DNA from 3 places in the Rheinheimera tilapiae genome. Region 3 is predicted to be linked to each of the others. Evidence: predicted binding sites of a transcription regulator. Region 3 holds the regulator's gene; each other region holds the start of a gene.
What was found. The regulator FNR, encoded in region 3, switches genes on or off when oxygen is low (the NO sensors DNR and NnrR bind a similar motif). The targets are predictions, from matches to a motif close to TTGATNTANATCAA.

Region 1: hemN (oxygen-independent coproporphyrinogen III oxidase) is a predicted target of FNR. The motif match lies at 2,959-2,972, and genes of this name have one in related genera.
Region 2: ACFFJP_RS11745 (OmpW/AlkL family protein) is a predicted target of FNR. The motif match lies at 2,150-2,163, and genes of this name have one in related genera.

Annotation. Positions count from the first base shown of each region.
Region 1 is NZ_JBHLXP010000004.1:209,937-216,463, reverse strand. It holds gene yihI (Der GTPase-activating protein YihI) at 226-795, shown strand; gene ACFFJP_RS15835 (DUF2489 domain-containing protein) at 802-1,272, shown strand; gene ACFFJP_RS15830 (metal-dependent hydrolase family protein) at 1,629-2,909, opposite strand; gene hemN (oxygen-independent coproporphyrinogen III oxidase) at 3,029-4,390, shown strand; gene ACFFJP_RS15820 (DUF1285 domain-containing protein) at 4,412-4,939, opposite strand; gene ACFFJP_RS15815 (mechanosensitive ion channel domain-containing protein) at 5,023-5,871, shown strand; gene ACFFJP_RS15810 (DUF481 domain-containing protein) at 5,868-6,527, shown strand, end outside.
Region 2 is NZ_JBHLXP010000003.1:174,350-180,876, forward strand. It holds gene olsF (bifunctional ornithine lipid synthase OlsF) at 1-603, shown strand, start outside; gene ACFFJP_RS11740 (sugar MFS transporter) at 648-1,916, opposite strand; gene ACFFJP_RS11745 (OmpW/AlkL family protein) at 2,284-2,982, shown strand; gene ACFFJP_RS11750 (peptidase domain-containing ABC transporter) at 3,307-5,412, opposite strand; gene ACFFJP_RS11755 (HlyD family secretion protein) at 5,412-6,527, opposite strand, start outside.
Region 3 is NZ_JBHLXP010000001.1:2,468,047-2,474,573, reverse strand. It holds gene ttcA (tRNA 2-thiocytidine(32) synthetase TtcA) at 1-537, opposite strand, end outside; gene uspE (universal stress protein UspE) at 632-1,549, opposite strand; gene fnr (fumarate/nitrate reduction transcriptional regulator Fnr) at 1,737-2,456, opposite strand; gene ACFFJP_RS10685 (sulfite exporter TauE/SafE family protein) at 2,493-3,164, opposite strand; gene ccoS (cbb3-type cytochrome oxidase assembly protein CcoS) at 3,154-3,345, opposite strand; gene ACFFJP_RS10675 (heavy metal translocating P-type ATPase) at 3,342-5,735, opposite strand; gene ACFFJP_RS10670 (FixH family protein) at 5,752-6,231, opposite strand; gene ccoP (cytochrome-c oxidase, cbb3-type subunit III) at 6,311-6,527, opposite strand, start outside.

The DNA.
Region 1 (6,527 bases), on a different contig from region 3:
ACAATATACGGAAACTGACCAGACAGGGTGTCTGCAACGGTTAGGACGACATAACAAAATTCAGTGCTGCTTGCACAACTTTTCAGACGGCGATGGCTTTAAGTTATCGCCGTTTTGTTTTTTTACGGTCTGATTTGCAATGTTCCCGCCGAGATCACCGATAAAGCCATAGGCTTTGTGACAAAAACTGGTTAAAATACGCGCCCTTTTCTACAGGTACACACCATGACACGCATCAAAAAGTCCCGCACCAGCGGTCAGATTGGCAATCGCCACAAACCCGCAGCCGAAGCACGGCAAACGCGCGAGCGTCCGGTCGAGACCAAGAAAAAAGGTGCTGGTTTAAAATCCGGTAGCCGCAATGCCCCGCAGCCGGAGAAATCACAACAAAGCGGTCCGGCAAATAAAGATCCGCGCCATGGCAGCAAAAAGCCTATCGAGCTGCATGTGAATGAAGCCGAACAAAAACTGCTACAACAAACGCCAGATTTCAAACCCAAAGCCCAACTGGCTAAAGTCAAAGTCATTGCGTTGCCACCGGAACAGGAACTCGCGGCACTGGAGCAGGATGAAAAACTGCTGGACCTGGTGGAACGCGTCGAAAATGGCGAAATTCTGACTGGGAAAGATGCCAAATACTTCAATGCCAAAACCGCTCGTCATGCCGAATTACTGACGTTGCTGGGTCTGGATGAAGACGAAGAATCCGACGAGACTGATACTGCTGAAGAAGATGCGGATCCACTGGCAGAGTTTGAGCGTACTGATTGGCGTAAAGATTTACTGGGCGAGTAACATAAAATGACTATCTGGTGGGGTTTGCTGGGCCTCGGTGTGCTGATTGTCAGCGCACTGGCGTTTTATCTCGGACGTTTATTGTCGCAACTGCAAAAACAAAAATTGCAGCAGCAGCAAGCCAAGGCAGAGCAGCAACGCAAACAAGCGGAACATCAGCAGTATCTGCTCGACAGTATTGTATTGATTGGCCAGGCCACGCTGGAAGATCAATGCGAACTGTCTGAAGCCGGTTTGCGAATCTGGGTGTTGCTGGAGAATCTGCAGCCTGAGCTGGCCCAAGCCTGCCGTTACCCCGGATTATTTGCGATGTATGACTGCGTCAAGGCGATGCCAACGCACGAAGCCCGCAAGGAACTCGACAAAAAGGAACTGCGCCATCTTGATCATCTCCGCCAGCAAACGGAGATCCAACTGGCTGATTCGATCAAACAGGATATCCGCCAGCTACTGGAAATACTAAAGCCAGTGCACTAAGACATCAGCCGCAATTCTGCGGCTTTTTGTTGCCTGATGTTCTAACTGATGCCTGAAAAACTGAAAGTCGTCCGCACGCAACGCATTGAACACAAAGCCCACAGCTCACCGATCTGCTATCTGTAGCCCCACTGGATTAATTGTTTATTTTCCACACAGCGCCTGGTATGACTACTGCTGCAGCACCAGGCTAAAGAGCAGCAGCCGACACCTGTCTCTCACCGTCGAAAAGGAACTACGATGAAATCTCCATGGCTTGCCGCGGTGCTCTGCCTGTCGTTTGCTTCAACGGTAGTCGCTGATGCTGGATATAAAAAAAGCCGCAATACTGCGGCTTTATTACTTTTTACCACTTGTTAATGTTTATAGACTTTACCGGCTTTCATCACAAAACTGACTTTGCCCATCACACTGATGTCCTGCAGCGGATTGCCAGGCACGGCGATGATATCTGCCATTTTACCGGCTTTCAGACTACCGAGACTTTGTTCCATTTGTAGCAAGCGCGCGCCTTCGATGGTCGCACTCAGAATCGCCTGATGCGCGGACATGCCGCCTTCGGTCATATAAACAAATTCGCGCCAGTTATCACCGTGCATGCCAACACCGGCATCAGTACCAAAGGCGATTTTGACACCGGCCTTCTGCGCTTTGGTGAAAGTCGCCTGGATCAAAGGCCCGATAGTCGCCGCTTTTAACCGCACCATTTCCGGGAAATAACCCGGCTCTTTGGCTTTTTCGGCGACAAACTTACCGGCGCTGATCGTCGGCACAAAATAGGTCCCGTGCTGTTTCATCAGCTTGATGGTGTTGTCATCCATAAAAGTGCCATGCTCAATAGAACTGACACCTGCTTTTATCGCCCGCTCCATGCCCTCTTTACCGTGCGCGTGCACCGCTACCGTGAAACCATAATCTTTCGCGGTGCTGACAATAGCCGCCAGCTCTTCGTCGCTGAACTGTGCGTTCATACCGCTTTTCGCCACGCTGAGCACGCCACCAGTCGCGGTGATTTTAATCAGGTCGGCGCCTTCTTTATAGCGTTGCCGGACGGCTTTGCGCGCATCATCCGGACCATTGATCACACCATCGTCCGGACCAGGGTCGCCCATCCGCAAGTAAGCCACGCCATTGGTCGGATCGGCATGTCCACCAGTCGTGGCAATAGATTTGCCTGCAGTGAATATACGTGGACCTTTGGCATAACCAGCATTGATGGCTTTACGCAATGCAGTGCTGATCAGGTGGCTGTCGCCTAATTCCCGCACTGTGGTAAAACCGGCCAGCAGTGTTTTTTCGGCATAAGTCGCGCCGCGTAACGCTACGTCCGCTTCATTCATCGTGAAGCCTTCGCTATAGGCACCCGGGCTACTTTGGTAGGAAAAATGCGTATGCATATCCATCAGGCCCGGCAGTACGGTTTGTTTGGACAAATCAATCAGGGTGTCTGTGGCTGCAGGTTGGCGAAAACCGGCTTCGATGGCTTTGATCTGGTCGTTTTCGATGACCAGCGTTTGTTTTTGCAGAATTTGGTCGCCTTCCGCTGTGATCACAGTGCCGGCGTGGATCAAAGTTGCCGCCTGGCCCGCCAGCGGTAACAGTCCGGCCAGCAGCATTGCAGTGGTTATTTTGTTCATTGTTGTTCCCGGGTTATGAGGCGACGCCTCTTATTGAAAGTCCAATCTGTTGTGTTGGATCAATATGCACTTCAACACAGTCTTTATACTGACGCCATTTCCCCTGTGGCAGATGCGATATGATGACGACATTCCGGGACGAAGCCCTGATCAAAAAGTACAACGTCAAAGGCCCCCGTTACACCTCTTACCCCACGGCCTTGTTGCTGCGTAGCGGCTTTGCGCCGGAGCGTGCGTTACAGGCGCTGGCAGACACCGGTCCGGCGCTGAGCCTCTATCTGCACGTGCCATTTTGTCGGGAGCTTTGTTATTACTGCGGTTGTAACAAAGTGATCAGTCGCGATCAAAGCAAAGCCGACCGCTACCTCGATGCTCTCGCCACCGAGATGGCCTTGTATCAACCGGCCTGTGCGGCAAAACAAGTGCACCAGCTGCATTTCGGCGGCGGTACCCCAACTTATCTGGATGAAGCGCAACTGCGCCGGCTGATGCAGTTGCTGCGTCAGCATTTCCAGTTCCTGCCAGAGGCTGAGCTTAGCATCGAAATTGATCCACGCAGTTGTGATGTCGACAAGCTCAGATTGTTACGGGAACTGGGCTTTAGCCGCGTCAGTTTTGGCGTGCAGGATTTTGATCTGCAAGTGCAACAGACAATTAACCGTATTCAGCCCTACAGCATGGTTGAAACGCTGGTTAATGCGGCCCGTGAGCTGCAATTCTGCTCAGTGAATCTGGATCTTGTTTACGGGTTGCCACATCAGGCAGCTGAGACTTTCAGCCAAACGCTGGCACAAGTAGTCACTTTAGATCCGGACCGCATCTCGTTATTCAGCTACGCGCATTTGCCGGAACGATTCGCCGCACAGCGCAAAATCCCCGATGCCGCTTTGCCCGGCGCCACCGAAAAACTCGGGTTACTGGCGCTGGCGATGGACCATCTGCAACAAGCCGGTTTTGTCGCCATCGGTATGGACCATTTTGCCAAAACAACAGACCCACTGACCCAAGCACAACAGGCGCATCAGTTGACCCGTAATTTCCAGGGTTACAGCGTAGATGCCTGCGATGCCTTGCTTGGCCTTGGTGTATCGGCGATTAGTCAGGTCGGCAATGTGATCTGGCAACAACAAAAAGAGCTGAAAGGTTATTATCAGGCGCTGGAACAACAGCAAGTACTCGCCATTGATAAAGGCCTGACTTTAAGCCGGGATGACCAAATCCGGGCAGATTTAATAGCCCGCATCATGTGTAATTTTGTGTTGGATACTCAAGCTCTGGCGCAGCAATGGCAGATAAATTTTCAGGATTATTTCGCCGGGTCACTGGCCCAGCTGGCACCTTGTCTTGACGATGGCTTGGTGCGTTGGCAAGGCGATTTGCTGGAAGTGACAGAGCGTGGCCGGCCCTGGGTGCGGATCATCGCTGCGGCTTTTGATGCTTATTTGCTGGCGCAGCAGCACAGTTATTCCAAGGTTATTTAAACGCGCTTGAATACAACGGTTTCAGCCCAACCGAAACGGGTAAGTGCCACTATGCAGCCAGTACTGACACTGGCCATCAACGGTTTGTTCTTGCGCCTGCTCCGCCAGCCGGTAATACAAAGTCCGGCTGAATTTGGCGCGCAAGCCGCGTTTTAATTGCAGATAAGGCAGCAACTGGCCGTTGCCGGCTTCTGGTTGCAACAGCACCGGAAAGTCCGGCCCGGCGATAAAACTCTGCTGCAGATTGGTAGTCAGTTGCAGCCGGCCATCGTCCAGCCATACCGCGTCGACCAATAAAAATGGCGCATCGTCGACTTCGATCTGCACTTGCTCCGCCGGCGTCGTCAGCAGATATCGCCCGTCGACACAACTCAATACCGCCGCAAATAACCGCACCAGTTCTGGTCGCTGGATCGGGCTGCCATGGAAATACCAGCTGCCATCGCGATCAATGCGGATCGGCACAGGCCCGCAAAAAGCGGGTTGCCACTGCTCTAGCGGGTAGTCCGTCAGAGCACCAAGCTGCTGTTGTAATGCAAATAAGTCCATAAAAAATGCGTCTGCCAAACCAGGTCAATGATGTTAGCATATTGTACGCCCCCGCCGTGACAGACCCTCATGAGGATGCAGTTATGCAACAAGAAGTGCAGGTAATTACGCAGAGTTTAACTTTTCTGCAGAAGAATCAGGATTTGATCATCGGTTTCTGTCTGAAACTGCTGGTCGCCATTGTCATCTTTTATATTGGTCGCTGGGTGGCGCTTGGTGTATCGCGCCTGGTCGGCAAAGCGTTGCTGCTCCGCCATGTCGACCGTGCTGTCGTATCGTTTTTATCCAGTATTGTTTACGCGGCGGGGTTGATCGCAGTTACGCTGATGGCCTTGTCGCAATTAGGCATTCAGACTGCGTCGTTCCTCGCTATTCTCGGTGCCGCCGGTTTGGCAGTGGCACTGGCCCTGCAAGGGTCGCTGTCTAATTTTGCTTCTGGCGTGTTGATCATTGTGTTCCGGCCATTTAAATCCGGTGATTTGGTCGAAGTAGCGGGCATCAGCGGCGTAGTAGAGCGCATTGATATTTTCCAGACCATTTTTAAAACCGGTGACAATAAAAAAATCATCGTGCCAAATTCGCAAATTACCGGTGGGGCTATCATCAATTATTCCGCCGAAAAACGCCGCCGGATCGACCTGACCATCAGCATCAGCTACGACTCAGATCTGCGGGTTGCCAAACAAATCCTGCATGACATCCTGCAAGCCGACAGCCGCGTGCTCAAAGATCCGGCAGCTGTGATTGCCGTGGGTGCGTTGGCAGACTCTTCGGTCCAGTTGATCGTCCGGCCCTGGGTCGAAGCCACCGACTATTGGGCGGTGTACTGGGATTCGCTCGAAAAAATCAAATTACAGTTCGATGCCGCCGGTATCGAAATTCCTTTTCCACAAATGTCTTTGCATATGAAACCTCATAAGGATGAAGCATGAAATATCCGCTAATGCTGGCTGCGCTGGCAGCAACCTCTCTGTCCGTTCAGGCGGCTGATGACACCAAACTGGGCTGGAATACTTCGGCTGAATTAGGTGCGATCACCACGTCCGGCAATACCAAGGGCACCTCGGTGACCGGTAAAATCGACGCCAAACAAGAAATGGTGCAATGGAGCAATGAATATGTGCTCAGCGCCTTTTTTAAAGAAGATGAAAAAACTGATGTGAACGGCAACCGCTTCAGTGAAAAATCAGCCGAACGTTATTTTGCGTCGGGCAAAGCCGGTTACAAACTCGATACTGACCACGCCAAGCTGTTTATTTTCGGCTCACATACTGAAGATGACTTTGGCGCTTACACCAAGTACAGCCTGATCTCGGCCGGTTATGGCGACCGTTTATACCAAGGCGATGGCATCAGTATTGATGCCGAGATCGGTCCTGGTTATTACACCGGTAAAACCAGCGGTGATATCACAGAAAAAGGTGCACTGGTGCGTACTGCCGGCAGTCTGGACTGGGTGATCTCTGACAGTGCTACATTCCGCCAATTACTGAGCCTTGAAGCCGGTTCTGATAACAAAAGAACCCAGTCAGAAACTTCAGTCAGTGCCCGGATCAACGGCAGCATGCAAATGAAAGCGGCGTTTACC
Region 2 (6,527 bases), on a different contig from region 3:
GTGGCATCTGTCGTAGCCGAGCATGGTCAGCAAGGCCTGTACACGGCGTCGCTGTTCCAGTTCAGCGAACAATTACAACCGGTACTGGCGCAGGGGCTGGAACTGGGCCGCAGTTTTGTCCAGCCAAAATACTGGGGCAAGCGCAGCCTGGATTATCTGTGGTACGGCATCGGCGCTTATTTAAAACAACGGCCGCAGATCCGCTATTTGTTTGGTGGTGTCAGTCTGTCGAATAGCTACCCAAAAGCGGCGCGCGATTTACTGGTTTATTTCTACACCTTGTATTTCAGCCCGGAAGATGACAGCGCCCTGCCGAACCGGCCTTATTCGCTCGACATCACGACGATGCAGCAACTGCAGCAGCATTTTAGCGGCGATAATTACGCCGAAGACTTTGTGCAGCTCAAGCACCTGCTGGCCAATATGGGTCTTGCTGTGCCGACTTTGTACAAGCAATACAGCGAACTGACCGAACCCGGTGGTGTGCAGTTTTTGTCTTTTGGTGTCGACCCTGAGTTCGCCGACTGTATCGATGGGCTGGTGCTGGTAGATATCAGCAAGATCAAAGCGGCAAAACGGGCCCGCTATCTGGGCGACGAATAAAAAAACGCCGGCAAATGCCGGCGTTTTCTTTTAACCACAACAAATTAAATCTGTGGCTGTTTAATCTTCGAGCCGACCAGACCGTAATAACAGATATAAACGTAACAGAATACCGGAACGATGAAGCTCAGCTGCAAACCGATAGTATCTGCCAGCACCGCTTGCAATACCGGCACCAAGGCGCCACCGACGATTGCTGCGCACAACACGCCACTGCCGTTACTGGTGTAGCGGCCGAGGCCTGTCACCGCCAGACTAAAAATAGTCGGGAACATAATCGAGTTAAACAAGCCAACTGCCAGTAATGACCACATCGCTAAGGCACCGCTGCTGACGATAGCAACAATCACCAATGCGGCTGCAACCACGGCTGTGAAAGCCAGTACTTTGCCGGCGGAAACTTTCTGCATCACCGCAGCACCGATGAAACGCCCCACCATGGCACCGCCCCAGTAATAACTCAGGTAAGCCGCAGCCTGAGCTTCCGGCATGCCGGCGATATGTGGCTCGCCTAAGAAGTTCACCAGATAACTGCCAATCGACACTTCGCCACCGACGTAGACAAAAATACCCAAGGCGCCCAGCACCAGATGGCTGTGTTGCCAGGCTGAACCCGGATCAGCATTTACTTTTTCATCAACATGATGCTCTGAGACTGTTGGCAGATTTAACTTGGCAAATATTGCGGCCAACAAGAGTAAAGCGCCTGCAAGCATCAAATAAGGGATCTGTACCGCTTCGGCTTCCTGCAGTTTATGTTCGGCAGTACCGGCTGCTGCGGTCACTGCGCCCATAATCATCAGACCACCAAACCACGGCGCAATGGTAGTACCAAGCGAATTAAACGCCTGCGTCATCGACAAACGGCTCGAAGCCGTTTCAGCTTTGCCAAGTGCAGTCACATAAGGGTTTGCCGCGACTTGTAAAATAGTGATCCCTGCGGCCAGCACAAACAAAGCGCCCAGAAACAACGCATAGGTCTGAGTTGCTGCTGCCGGATAAAACAACACGCAACCACTGGCGGCAATCAACAAACCAATGACAATACCGCGCTGATAACCGGCACGACGCACCAGCAAACCTGCCGGCAGCGACACCAGGAAATAAGCGCCAAAGAAACAGAACTGAATTAACGATGCCTGGGTGTAACTCAGGTCAAACACATTTTTCAGATGCGGGATCAAAATGTCATTCAGACAAGTGATAAAACCCCAGATAAAAAACAAAAACGTCAGGCTGGTCAGGGCAAAACCATGATTCTGCCCGCTGGCGTCGGTTTTATAAGCCTCGCCGGATGGTGTGGTTACTGACATACAATTTCTCTTGTTATGGAAGTGTCTATCCTGTGCATGACTAAAGCGGCCAAAGCGGTCTCTCCCCTCTGTCAGTCAGAACTGACGAAGCCCGCGGCCAGATTTAGCTATTTGTACTATACGCATCAATATCCGGCTTGCAAACACCTCAACCTTGCCATACGTATGTAAGTTTTCAACATTTCAGCCGCTTTATACCTTTTATCGCGCCAGCTTCAACGAAACAGCAAAGTTTGTTTTACATCAAACTTTAGCGCTGCAAAGCGGCTTGTAGCGGCAAAAGCTTGATCCAGCCCAAAGTTTTACCGGTTCAGAAGCGCACAATGGCCGCAGTTAAACAAGACCTGTGTCTCTGAAGGAAAATAACATGAAAACCAAACTGAACCTGTGTGTGCTGGCCCTTGCTGGTTTTACTGCTGCCGCCTCTGCCAATATTTCTGTCAACGTTGGCGCTATCACTGTGGCACCGAATGACAGCAGCAGCTCATTAAACGTGGTGGAAAAAGTTGCCGGTTTACCAACAGGATCAACGGCAGTCTCTGTCGACAACAACACCCAACTGGGCCTGACTATCGATTATAAAATTGATAAAAATTGGACCGCTGAACTGATTGCTGCAACGCCATTCAGCCACGACATCGCCGTAAAAGGTTCAGCGATTGATGGCCTGGCAATTGGTAACACCAAACACTTGCCGCCAACTTTAGTCGCGCAGTACCATTTTGATATGGGTAACAGCAACTTCGACCCATTCGTAGGCGTCGGTCTGAACTACACCAAATTCTTCGACGAATCAGCATCAGGTGCGTTAAAAACCACGCTGCAAGCGCTGAAAGTCACCACAGCTTCTGATGACGTTGACCTGAAGTTAAAAGCGAGCTGGGGCCTGGCGCTGCAAGCCGGTTTTAACTACAAACTGAGCGATAACTGGGGCGCCCACTTTGCGGTCAGCAAAATGGATATCGACACCACCGGTGAAGTGCGGGTCAATGACAAAGTGATCCAGAGCGTCGACGTGCAAATCGACCCATGGGTCTACATGGTTGGCGTGCGCTGGAGCATGTAATCAAGAATTTATCCTGCGGCAAACGGGATAAAACGCAGGCAGGCAGCCAGTGTAGCAGCACGGACGGTGCAGAATAAGGGGGAACAAAACAGCGGCTTTGCCGCTGTTTTTATATCCAGGATGGATGGTATGCCGGAAATGCATGGAGCAATTTTCGGCGATGTCCAGGATGGATGGTATGGTGAAACAGGGATCTCAAAAACGCCAAGCTGTTGGCGTTTTGCCTGTGAACACCATGAGCTCTGCGAATGGTAAATGCATGGCACGTGGTGCCCAGAGCTTTTCGGCGATGTCCAGGATGATATAGAAAATCAGACTCTGTTGTTAGCCTGGTCCTTGTTGTAACGCCGGTAACGTCAGCACCCGATCGGCCGAGGCAATAGTCTCAGGCCTGTGCGCGATGATGATTCGGGTAATTTGCAGCTGCTGTAAGGCGCTGCTGACCACCGCTTCAGTTGCCATATCCAGATGACTGGTGGCTTCATCCAAAAACAAAATCTTCGGCCGCCGGTACAATGCCCGTGCCAGTAGAATTCGTTGTTTCTGCCCACCCGAAAGTGCTGAACCCATGTCACCAATCAAACTGTGATAGCCCATCGGCATCCGGCTGATATCCTCATGCACCGCCGCGAGTTTGGCACACTCTTGCGCCCACTCATCATTGGGCTCGTCAGCAAAAAAACAGATATTGTCGCGAATAGAGCCCGACAGCAGCTGGTCATCCTGCATCACTGCGGCGATCTGATTGCGATAACCAGCCTGACTCAGCTGAGTCAGCGTCACACCGTCTACCCGGACTTCACCCTGTTGTGGTGTAAAAAGCCCGAGCATCAACTTTAACAACGTCGTTTTGCCACAACCAGAAGGCCCAACCACGGCAACAGATTCACCCGCCGCAACATCCAGGCTGACCTGCTGTAAAACCAGCGCGCCATTGCTGCTATAAGAAAAACTCAGATTGTCGACGCTGATCTGGCCGCTTAACTCGATCTCGCGCTGCGCGATACCGCCCTGCTTGTCTTCACGCGGTGTGGCGACAATATCCGCCAGCCGGGCAAAATGCAGGTTCAGCATTTTCAGCGCCAAGCCTTTATCAATCAGCCGCGACATCCGTTCCATAAACTGGCTTTTATAGGCAATAAAAGCAAACAACATCCCGGTACTAAAACCACCATCGAGTACCAGCAAAGCACCAAAATAAATCACCAACACATGCTCAATACCAGTCAATAACCGATTGATATGCTGAAAACTTAAGTTAAACACGCCAAGCTGGATGCCACGATTCGCCGCGGCCACATACAAATGCTGCCAGCTGGCTTCGCGTTTAGCTTCGGCACTAAACAGTTTTAACGTTTGCATGGCGCGAACCGTTTCAATCTGGTGGCTTTGCACCTGAGCCTGCGCCACAATTTGCTGTTCCGACACTTTGCGATATTGGTGGTACATCAAAAGCTGCACGATGCCATAACACAGCAGTGCTATCAGCACGATCAGGCACAATAACGGGCTATACCACAACAGCACGACCAGAATAGCCACCGCCATCAGGCCATCAATCACGGCCTCCATCACACCGCTGGTCAGGAGTTCGCGCACTTGCTGCAGCGAACCAAAACGCGACAACACATCGCCAATCTGGCGTTTTTCGAAGTAACTGAGCGGCAAGCGGATTAAATGATGCAGCAGATTCGCTGCCATCTGAATATTCATCGCACTATTAAAATGCAGCAACACAAAAGCGCGCAGCACTGAGGTGCTGATCTCAAAAATTAGCAACAAACCGAAGCCAAGTGCCAGCACCAGTAACAAACTGCGGTCCGCACTAAGCAGAACATCATCGACCACCAGTTGCAGATAATAAGGCGCGACCAGTGTAAACAGCTGTAATAACAGCGACAGACTCAGGATCAGTGCAACTGAGCGCTTCAACCCGCTGATATTGGACCAGAAATCCCGCAGACGCAGCCCAGCATCAGCCGGTCTTTGGCTGAAATCCTGCGTCGGTAATAACTCGAGCGCAACGCCAGTAAAATGCTCTGACACTTCGGCGAGGCTCAGTGTGCGCTCACCACGTGCCGGGTCATGGATCACCAGCTTGCCGCGGCGCACTGATTTCAGCACGACAAAATGATTCATATCCCAGTGCAAAATCGCCGGCAGCTGCAATTTGCCAAGCGCTGCGGGTTCCAGCTTCAACGCGCGGCCACTCAGTGCCAGACGACTGGCAAATTCGACCAGATCTTTCATGGTACAGCCAGCAATTGAGCTGCCAAACAAAGCGCGTAATTGCTGGATACTTAAGTGATGGCCGTAAAATCCGGCCACCATGCCAAGGCAGGCGATGCCGCACTCCGCCGCTTCGGACTGTAATAACACCGGTAGCCGCTGGGCGGGCCATAACTTCAGTTGACTGGCGAGCTGACTCATCAGAATTGTCCCCGTAAGGCCAGGATCGGGTCAAACAACCACTGCCATAAATTACGTTGTTCGGTGATTAAATCCGCTTGTAAAGTCATGCCGGCCTTGAGCGGCAATTCCCGTTGATAGGCCTGAATGGACTGACCGCTAAGGCGCACTTTCAACCGGTAACTCGGTTGCTGCAGCGCAACTTCAGCCACTTCGGAGGGTAACAGCACTGTATTACTCAGCTCATGTACGGTGCCGCTAAATACACCAAAACGTTGAAACGGGAAGGCATCGTAGCGAATGCGCACCGGCTGACCGGCACTGACAAAGGCAATAGATCGGGTCGGCACATACAGGATGGCTTCCAGCTCGGCATTGACCGGCAACAAGGTCAGCGCCACAGCGCCGGCATCTAAAGTTTGACCGGCGCTGATCCGCAGCGCACTCACCTGCCCATCCACCGGAGCGGTCAGCCAGATCTCTTGCTGTTGCTGTAATTCAGTGCGTTGATTTTTCAGGGCGGACAGCTGATTGTCGATTTGCGCCAGTTCAGTTTGCTGGCGCAGCGGCAACTGGCTGAGTAAATCCTGATTTTGCTGCAGCTGTTGCTGTAATTTCAGCTGTTCCGACTGCAGGCTTTTTTCCTGCTGTTGCAGGGCCAGCAACGCGTCTTTTTGTTTATTGATTTCAAGCCCAGAGATGTAACCGCTGCCGGATAACTTCTGTAACTGTGCCAGCTGTTGCTGATTAATCGTCAGACGTTCACGGAAGGTCACCAGCTGCAGCGCCAGTTCCTGTAAGCGGGCTTTGTCATTAGTGATTTGATTCTGCAGCGCTTGCAGTTCCAACTGATGGCGCTGTTGCAACTGTTGCTGCTCATTGATTTTGTTATCCAGCATCCGGCCCATTTCAGTTTGCAGGCTTTGGCTTAAATCTGTCTGTCCGGCACCGATTTTACTGCTGTTTAGCTGCAACAACGGCGTGCCGGCTTTCACCTGCTGACCTTCCTGCACATTAAGTTTGCTGACGACGCCACTATTTTGCGCCTGCACTCGAACCTGGCCCTGCACCGGCTGCAGCAGCCCTTGCACGGTTTCTTTGCGGGTATAGTCGGCGCTAAGCAGAAAACTGATGCT
Region 3 (6,527 bases):
TTCGCCATTGTCGCTAATCAGCTTCGGTGGCATCGACTTCATTTTACCGCCGTAGAACATGTTCAGAAACATCGTTTCAATCATGTCATCCCGATGGTGGCCCAGTGCGATTTTGGTCGCGCCCAGCTCTTTGGCGGTGCGGTATAAAATGCCCCGACGCAACCGGCTGCATAAAGAACAGGTAGTTTTGCCTTCAGGAATTTTTTCTTTGACGATGGAATAGGTGTCTTCAGTGACGATTTGGTAATCCACGCCGATGCCATCTAAGTAAGTAGGCAACACGTGCGCCGGAAAGCCCGGTTGTTTCTGGTCCAGATTGACCGCCACAATGCTGAAGTTGATCGGGGCGGATTGCTGCAGATTCAGCAGAATGTCGAGCAAGGTATAACTGTCTTTGCCACCGGACAGGCAGACCATGATTTTGTCGCCTTCCTCAATCATGCCAAAATCAGCGATGGCCTGACCCACGCCACGACGCAGTCTTTTGTGCAGTTTGTTCAGATTATATTGCGCTTTGGCTTCAGCGGAGTGTGACATGATGCTACCCAGACAGTAAAAAAGGCGCACATTATAGCGGATCACGCCCGCTTGCCAATTCCAATTCTTGGTTACGGGCGTGGAACATCGACTGTTATGCGACTGGCGCGTCCGGTTTTAGCGCCAACACGTCGCAATCGAGCCGGTCAATCACATGTTCGGCGGTATTGCCAATAATGGCTGCCGACAAACCGGTGCGACCGATAGTGCCGATAATCACCATCTCAGCGTCCAGTTCCTTGGCCACACGCGGGATCACATCTTCCGGCATGCCTTCCTGCACGTGGACCGATTCTGCGGTGAGATCAAACTGACCAGCCAGCGCATTCGCTGCATCAACATGGTGATGGCGCATGCTGTCGTTGTATTCAACCGGATTAAATTCCGGGATCTCAATCGCCACATGAATAGGCGTCCCCGGATACGCATTGACCAGATGCACTTTGGCGTTCAGCATCGCGGCCATCGCTTGCGCCTGGCGAATAATAATGTGATTCAGCGCTTTGTGATGTGGTTTCTCACTGCCGGCATTGACCGCTGCCAGTATATTGCCTTGCGCCGGCCAGGCATGTTCTTTGACCAGTAACACCGGGCAGGGGCATTTACGCAGAATATGCCAGTCGGTTGGGGTAAAAATCATTGATTTGAGCACATCATGGTCATGGGTGCCTTTGATCACCAAATCATAACCATGTTCGGTAACTGCCTGCACAACCGCTTCAAACGGGCGGTTGTGCCAGACCACTTTGGCGCTGCAGGCTATGCCTTTGGTGCGGGCCTGATGCAATAATTCCTGGATCCAAATCTCGCGGTCGGTGATCACGGCCTGACGCATCGATTCGCGTTCTTCACCGGATAACATCGTCGTCATTTCGTAAGAGAAATCGTAGATGGATAAAAAAGCAGTGATTTTACAGGCGGTGTGCTCGGCCAGTTCTATGGCTCTTGCCAACGCTTTTTGCTGATCAGTACTGGGATCGAGCACCACCAGCACATCCTGATATGTCGCCATCATCATTCTCCTTTGCGGTCACAGGTACAGAATCATTGTAGCTAAGTTAATCCGCTTCGCGTTTGGTGATGTTGTGTTGGATCAATGAAGCGCCGATTGGTTCCCGGAAGAAGTCTGCGTTCAGTGCTGTCAGGGGCAGAAACAACAAAACCGCCCTAAGGCGGTTTTGCTGGCGATCAACACAACATCAGCGGCCGATTTGCGCCATTCCGGCGATACGGCTTAATTCTTCAAAATTGGCGATAGTGATCAGTTTACCGTCGACATGAATCAGCTCATCTTTGTGAAAGCGTCCCAGCAGGCGACTGATAGTTTCGACGGTTAAACCGAGATAGTTGCCAATCTCACCGCGGGTCATCGTCAGACGGAATTCTTTGCGTGAGAAACCGCGGCTGCCGAAACGTTGTGCCAGATTGGTGATAAATGCAGCCAGTTTTTCTTCAGCGGTTTTTCGGTTCAGCAACAGCATCATTTGCTGGTCACCGTGGATATCCTGACTCATCAGCCGCATCAGTTGCTGACGCAGCTTAGGCACCTGATCTAACAGACTATCGAGGTTGTTAAACGGGATCTCGCAAACCATTGCGGTTTCCAGCGCCTGAGCATAGCTAGGGTGGTGCTGATCACCGATGGCGTCAAAACCAATGACATCGCCAGGTAAATGAAAACCGGTGATTTGTTCTTCACCTTGTTCGGTCAGGGTATAAGTCTTAAAAGAACCTGTGCGTACTGCGTACAACGCCTGTAACGGTTTTCCGGCTTCAAATAAATGATCGCCTTTGTGCGACGGACGTTTACGCTGGATGATTTGATCAAGCTTATCAAGCTCTTGGTCGTTGAGGGTGAAAGGCAGGCACAGCTGACTGAAACCACAGTGCTGACAATTAATACTTGAAGGTGAACTCATCGCAGGTTTCCAAACTCCATCCAAAGTATGCCCAGCTTAAAAAACCAGAGCCCGAAGTGCAAGGTAAATTGTCTGTAACGCGTAAGCGGCCAGGACGGCTGCCAGTCCATATCGCACCCATTGCTGTTGCTGTAACTGCCTTAGCGCGTCTGCGGTCTGACCCGCCAGCAGCACAGCCGGCAGTGTGCCAAGACCAAACAGCGCCATCCACAAGGCGCCCTGACTGGCACTGCCACTGCCGAGGCTCCAGCTCAATGCTGAATACACCAGACCACAAGGTAAATAGCCCCAACATAAGCCATAGGTATAAGCTTTGAGAGCAGAATCCAGCGGCAGTAGCTTTTGACTCAGTGGCTGGACCCGGCGCCATAACGCTTGTCCGGCACGTTCCAGTTTCAGCAAGCCAAACCATAATCGGCTGATATACAGCGCCATCGCCAATAACATCAAACCAGCGAACAGTTGCAGCCACTGCGGCATTAAGCCGGTACTGCCAATCATCGTGGCGCCAAGGCCGCCAAATAAGGCACCGGTCAGCGCATAGCTGCTAATACGACCGAGGCCCAGCATCAGCTGCAGCGCATAGCGGCGGGGACGTGATGGTGGCATCAGCATCTGCAGTGCACCGGCCATCCCGCCGCACATTAACAAGCAATGCGCGCTGCCAAACAGGCCGACAAAAAATGCGGCGAAAATATCAGGGTTCACGGGATGGCGGCGTGCTGTCGGCTGGTGGTGTTGTAGACGCTGGTTTTTCGTTAAACAGGATGCTGAAACCTTCTTTATCCAGGTCGTCAAACTGTTTAGAACGCACCGCCCAGAAAAATACTGCGATGCCAATCATCACAAAGATGATAGCTATCGGGATCAAGACGTAGATAATACTCATGATTTGAGCAACCGTAATGAATTAGACACCACGAGCAATGAACTGCAGGACATACCGATCACTGCGACATAAGGCGAGACAAAACCACAGACCGCCAACGGGATGATAACCAGATTGTACCCGGCTGCCCACCACAGATTTTGCCGTACCACGCGATGTGCCTGACGCGCACCATCAATCAGGGTTTGCAGCTGCTGTAAGTCGTTGTGCAGCAACACCACGTCAGCCTGGTTCTTTGACAGTTCGGTGCCACTGTCGAGTGCAACAGACACATGCGCAGCATGAAAACACGGACTGTCGTTGATACCGTCGCCAACCATCAACACAGTTTCGCCAGCTTGTACCGACAGCTGGATCGCACTGACTTTTTGCTCCGGGCTGCAACCTTGCCACAGCTCGTTGATACCCAGCTGCGTGGCCACGGCTGGCGCTGCGGCTGAAGCGTCACCGGTCAGGATCGCTAGCTTTAGCTGACGTTGCAGCAGAGCAGGGATCAGCGTCGAGACTTCTGGCCTGAGCTGGTCCGCCAGTTGTACTGTTGCTGCTAACTCCCCGTTGATTGACAAACATACCTGAGCGCCCGCCAGTCGAGGGTCTTGTGGATCCAGGCCACAGAAATCCGGCCGGCCAATGCGTAGCTTCTGTTGTTGATAAACACCTGACAAACCGGCACCGACACTGAGGCTAACGTTCTCCAGCGGTAAGGCTTGTTGAAAGAAAGGGCTAAAAGCCCGGGCGATCGGATGTTCAGATTGCTGCTCCAGATTGGCCATCAGATTCAGCAGTTGTGCTTTGTCATACAGCGGCGTGAAGATTTGCAGATCGGTCAAACTAAACCGGCCTTGGGTCAGGGTACCGGTTTTGTCGAAGAAAATTTTACTGAGTTTTGGCAGGACATCGAGCACATGCTGGTTTTTGATCAGGATGCCTTTGCGATTGAGCTGTGCCAAAGCGCAAGTCACTGCTGTCGGAGTGGCCAGACTCAGTGCGCAGGGGCAGGTGGCGACCAACACGGAGAGCGTTACCCAAAATGCCCGGTCGGCATCAATCCAGAAATACCAGGCACAAAAGGTGACAGTCGCAATCACCAGTAGTCTCTGTACGAAGAAACGGGCGATGCGATCCGTTTTTTCCAAAATGGCCGGTTTTTGATGCAGCGTTTGTTGCTGCAGCGCAATAATTTGGCCCAAACGTGATTCGGTCAGGGCGCTACGGACCTGTACCACCAGAATGCCGTCATGGTTCATACTGCCGGCAAGCACTAAATCACCGGCTTGTTTACTGACTGCTTTGTATTCGCCGGTTAACATCGATTCATCGGCTGAGCTGATACCGCTTTCAACCAGGCCATCCGCAGGAATGGTTTCACCGGCTTTCACCAGAATATGGTCACCGCTTTGCAGCCGTCTGGCTGATGTGGCAATACCCTGTTCACCATCCCACAAAGTGGCGCTGACCGGCATCACTTTAAGCAAGTTACTGGTCGCGTCGCGCGCTTGTTTTCTGGCACGGAATTCAAAGAATTTGCCAAGCTGCAGCAGAAAGACAAACATACAGACCGACTCAAAATAGACTTCGCCGGTATCAAAGACGGTGGCATACAACGAAGCGATAAAGGTGTAATACAGTGCCAGCGTAATGGGCACATCCATATTGAGCTGACGGGCCTTTAATGCGCGCCAGGCGCTGCTGCTAAAGGGCAGGGCCGCATAGGCCATCACGGGTAAAGTCAGCAGCAGACTAACCCAGCGCAGGTACCCTTCGTATTGTGCTTCAATCCCGCTAAATTCGCCGAAATACAAACCAAAGGCCAGCATCATGACCTGCATCGTCATAATGCCGGATACTGCCAGACGTTTCAGATAAGCGTTTAATTCCTGCTGGAAATTCTGTTCTTCCAGGTCAGCGACAAAGGGGCTGCCCTGATAACCCAGTTCGCTGATTTGGCTTAATATTTGGCTGAGTGGCGCTGTTTTGGCATCCCAGACCAGTTCACAACGGGCTGTGCCTGAGTTGACGCTGACGCGTTGTACTGCACTATTTTGCTGTAGCTTACGTTCAATCAGCCAGGCGCAGGCCGCGCAACTCATGCCGTTGATCGAGAGCTCAATGCGCTGCGCATCACCAACCTGTTGGGTCAGGTCCTGTAAGACTTCGGCACTATCGTAGCTGGTGAGTTGTGCTTGTAGTTCCGCCGGTATCGCATTGGCTTTGCTGGCGGCTTTACTACGGAATTTATAGTAATCACTGAGGCCTTGCGCGACGATAGTTTCGGCGACGGCCTGGCAGCCGGCGCAGCAAAAGACTTGTGTCTCAGCAAGCACTTCGCAGTGAAAATCAGTACCGGCCGGGACAGGTTCATGACAATGAAAGCAGCGCTGTTGCAGCATGGGTCAGGTAAAGGTCTCAGTAGGTCAGTTTAATTGCATCTATAGCCGGCAGGCTTAACGACGCACGCAGTTTCCACTGGTTGGCGTTATCGTGCACTACCAGATTCCATCTACCGGTGGGGGTTACCGGCAGTTCGGCGACATACATGGATTCACCGCTGCGATGCGCGATGACTTTAAAATCTTGGGCAGCAAGCGTGTTGTGGACAAAATCCAACGTCAGGTCTTCATCCAGAATGCTGTTGGTATCAAAGGTCAGAATGGCTTTATTACCGGCTAACAGTACTTTTGCATGTAAATTGCGTGCGGCTGCTTCACGGTAAAGGGATAAATTCTGGTTGATGGCTTTGCCTTCGGCATAGTAGTCGTCGACAACTAAATCCGGACTTTGCTGGTTCATGATGTAAACCGTATGCACGGCTTTGAGGACCGAAAACACCGGCAGGCTGATCAGGATCCAGGGCCAGACTTGTTTATACCAGGGTTTTGACATCATAACTTCCTTTCTCGAATAACTTCAGGCAGATAAAACGAAGCCCCACGAGGGGGCTTCATTACAGTGCCGGATCTAGCAATTACTTCGCTTCATCCGGACGAGACAGACGGTATACGTAAGCCGCAATCACGTGGATTTTATCTTCACCCAGCGTGTCTTTGAACGCCGGCATCTGACCGTTACGGCCCTGACGCAGAGTCTGTTCAATTGAACCGGCTGAACCACCGTATAACCAGATGCTATCGGTCAGGTTAGGCGCACCGAATGGCAGGTTATGGGCCAGCGAGCCTTTACCA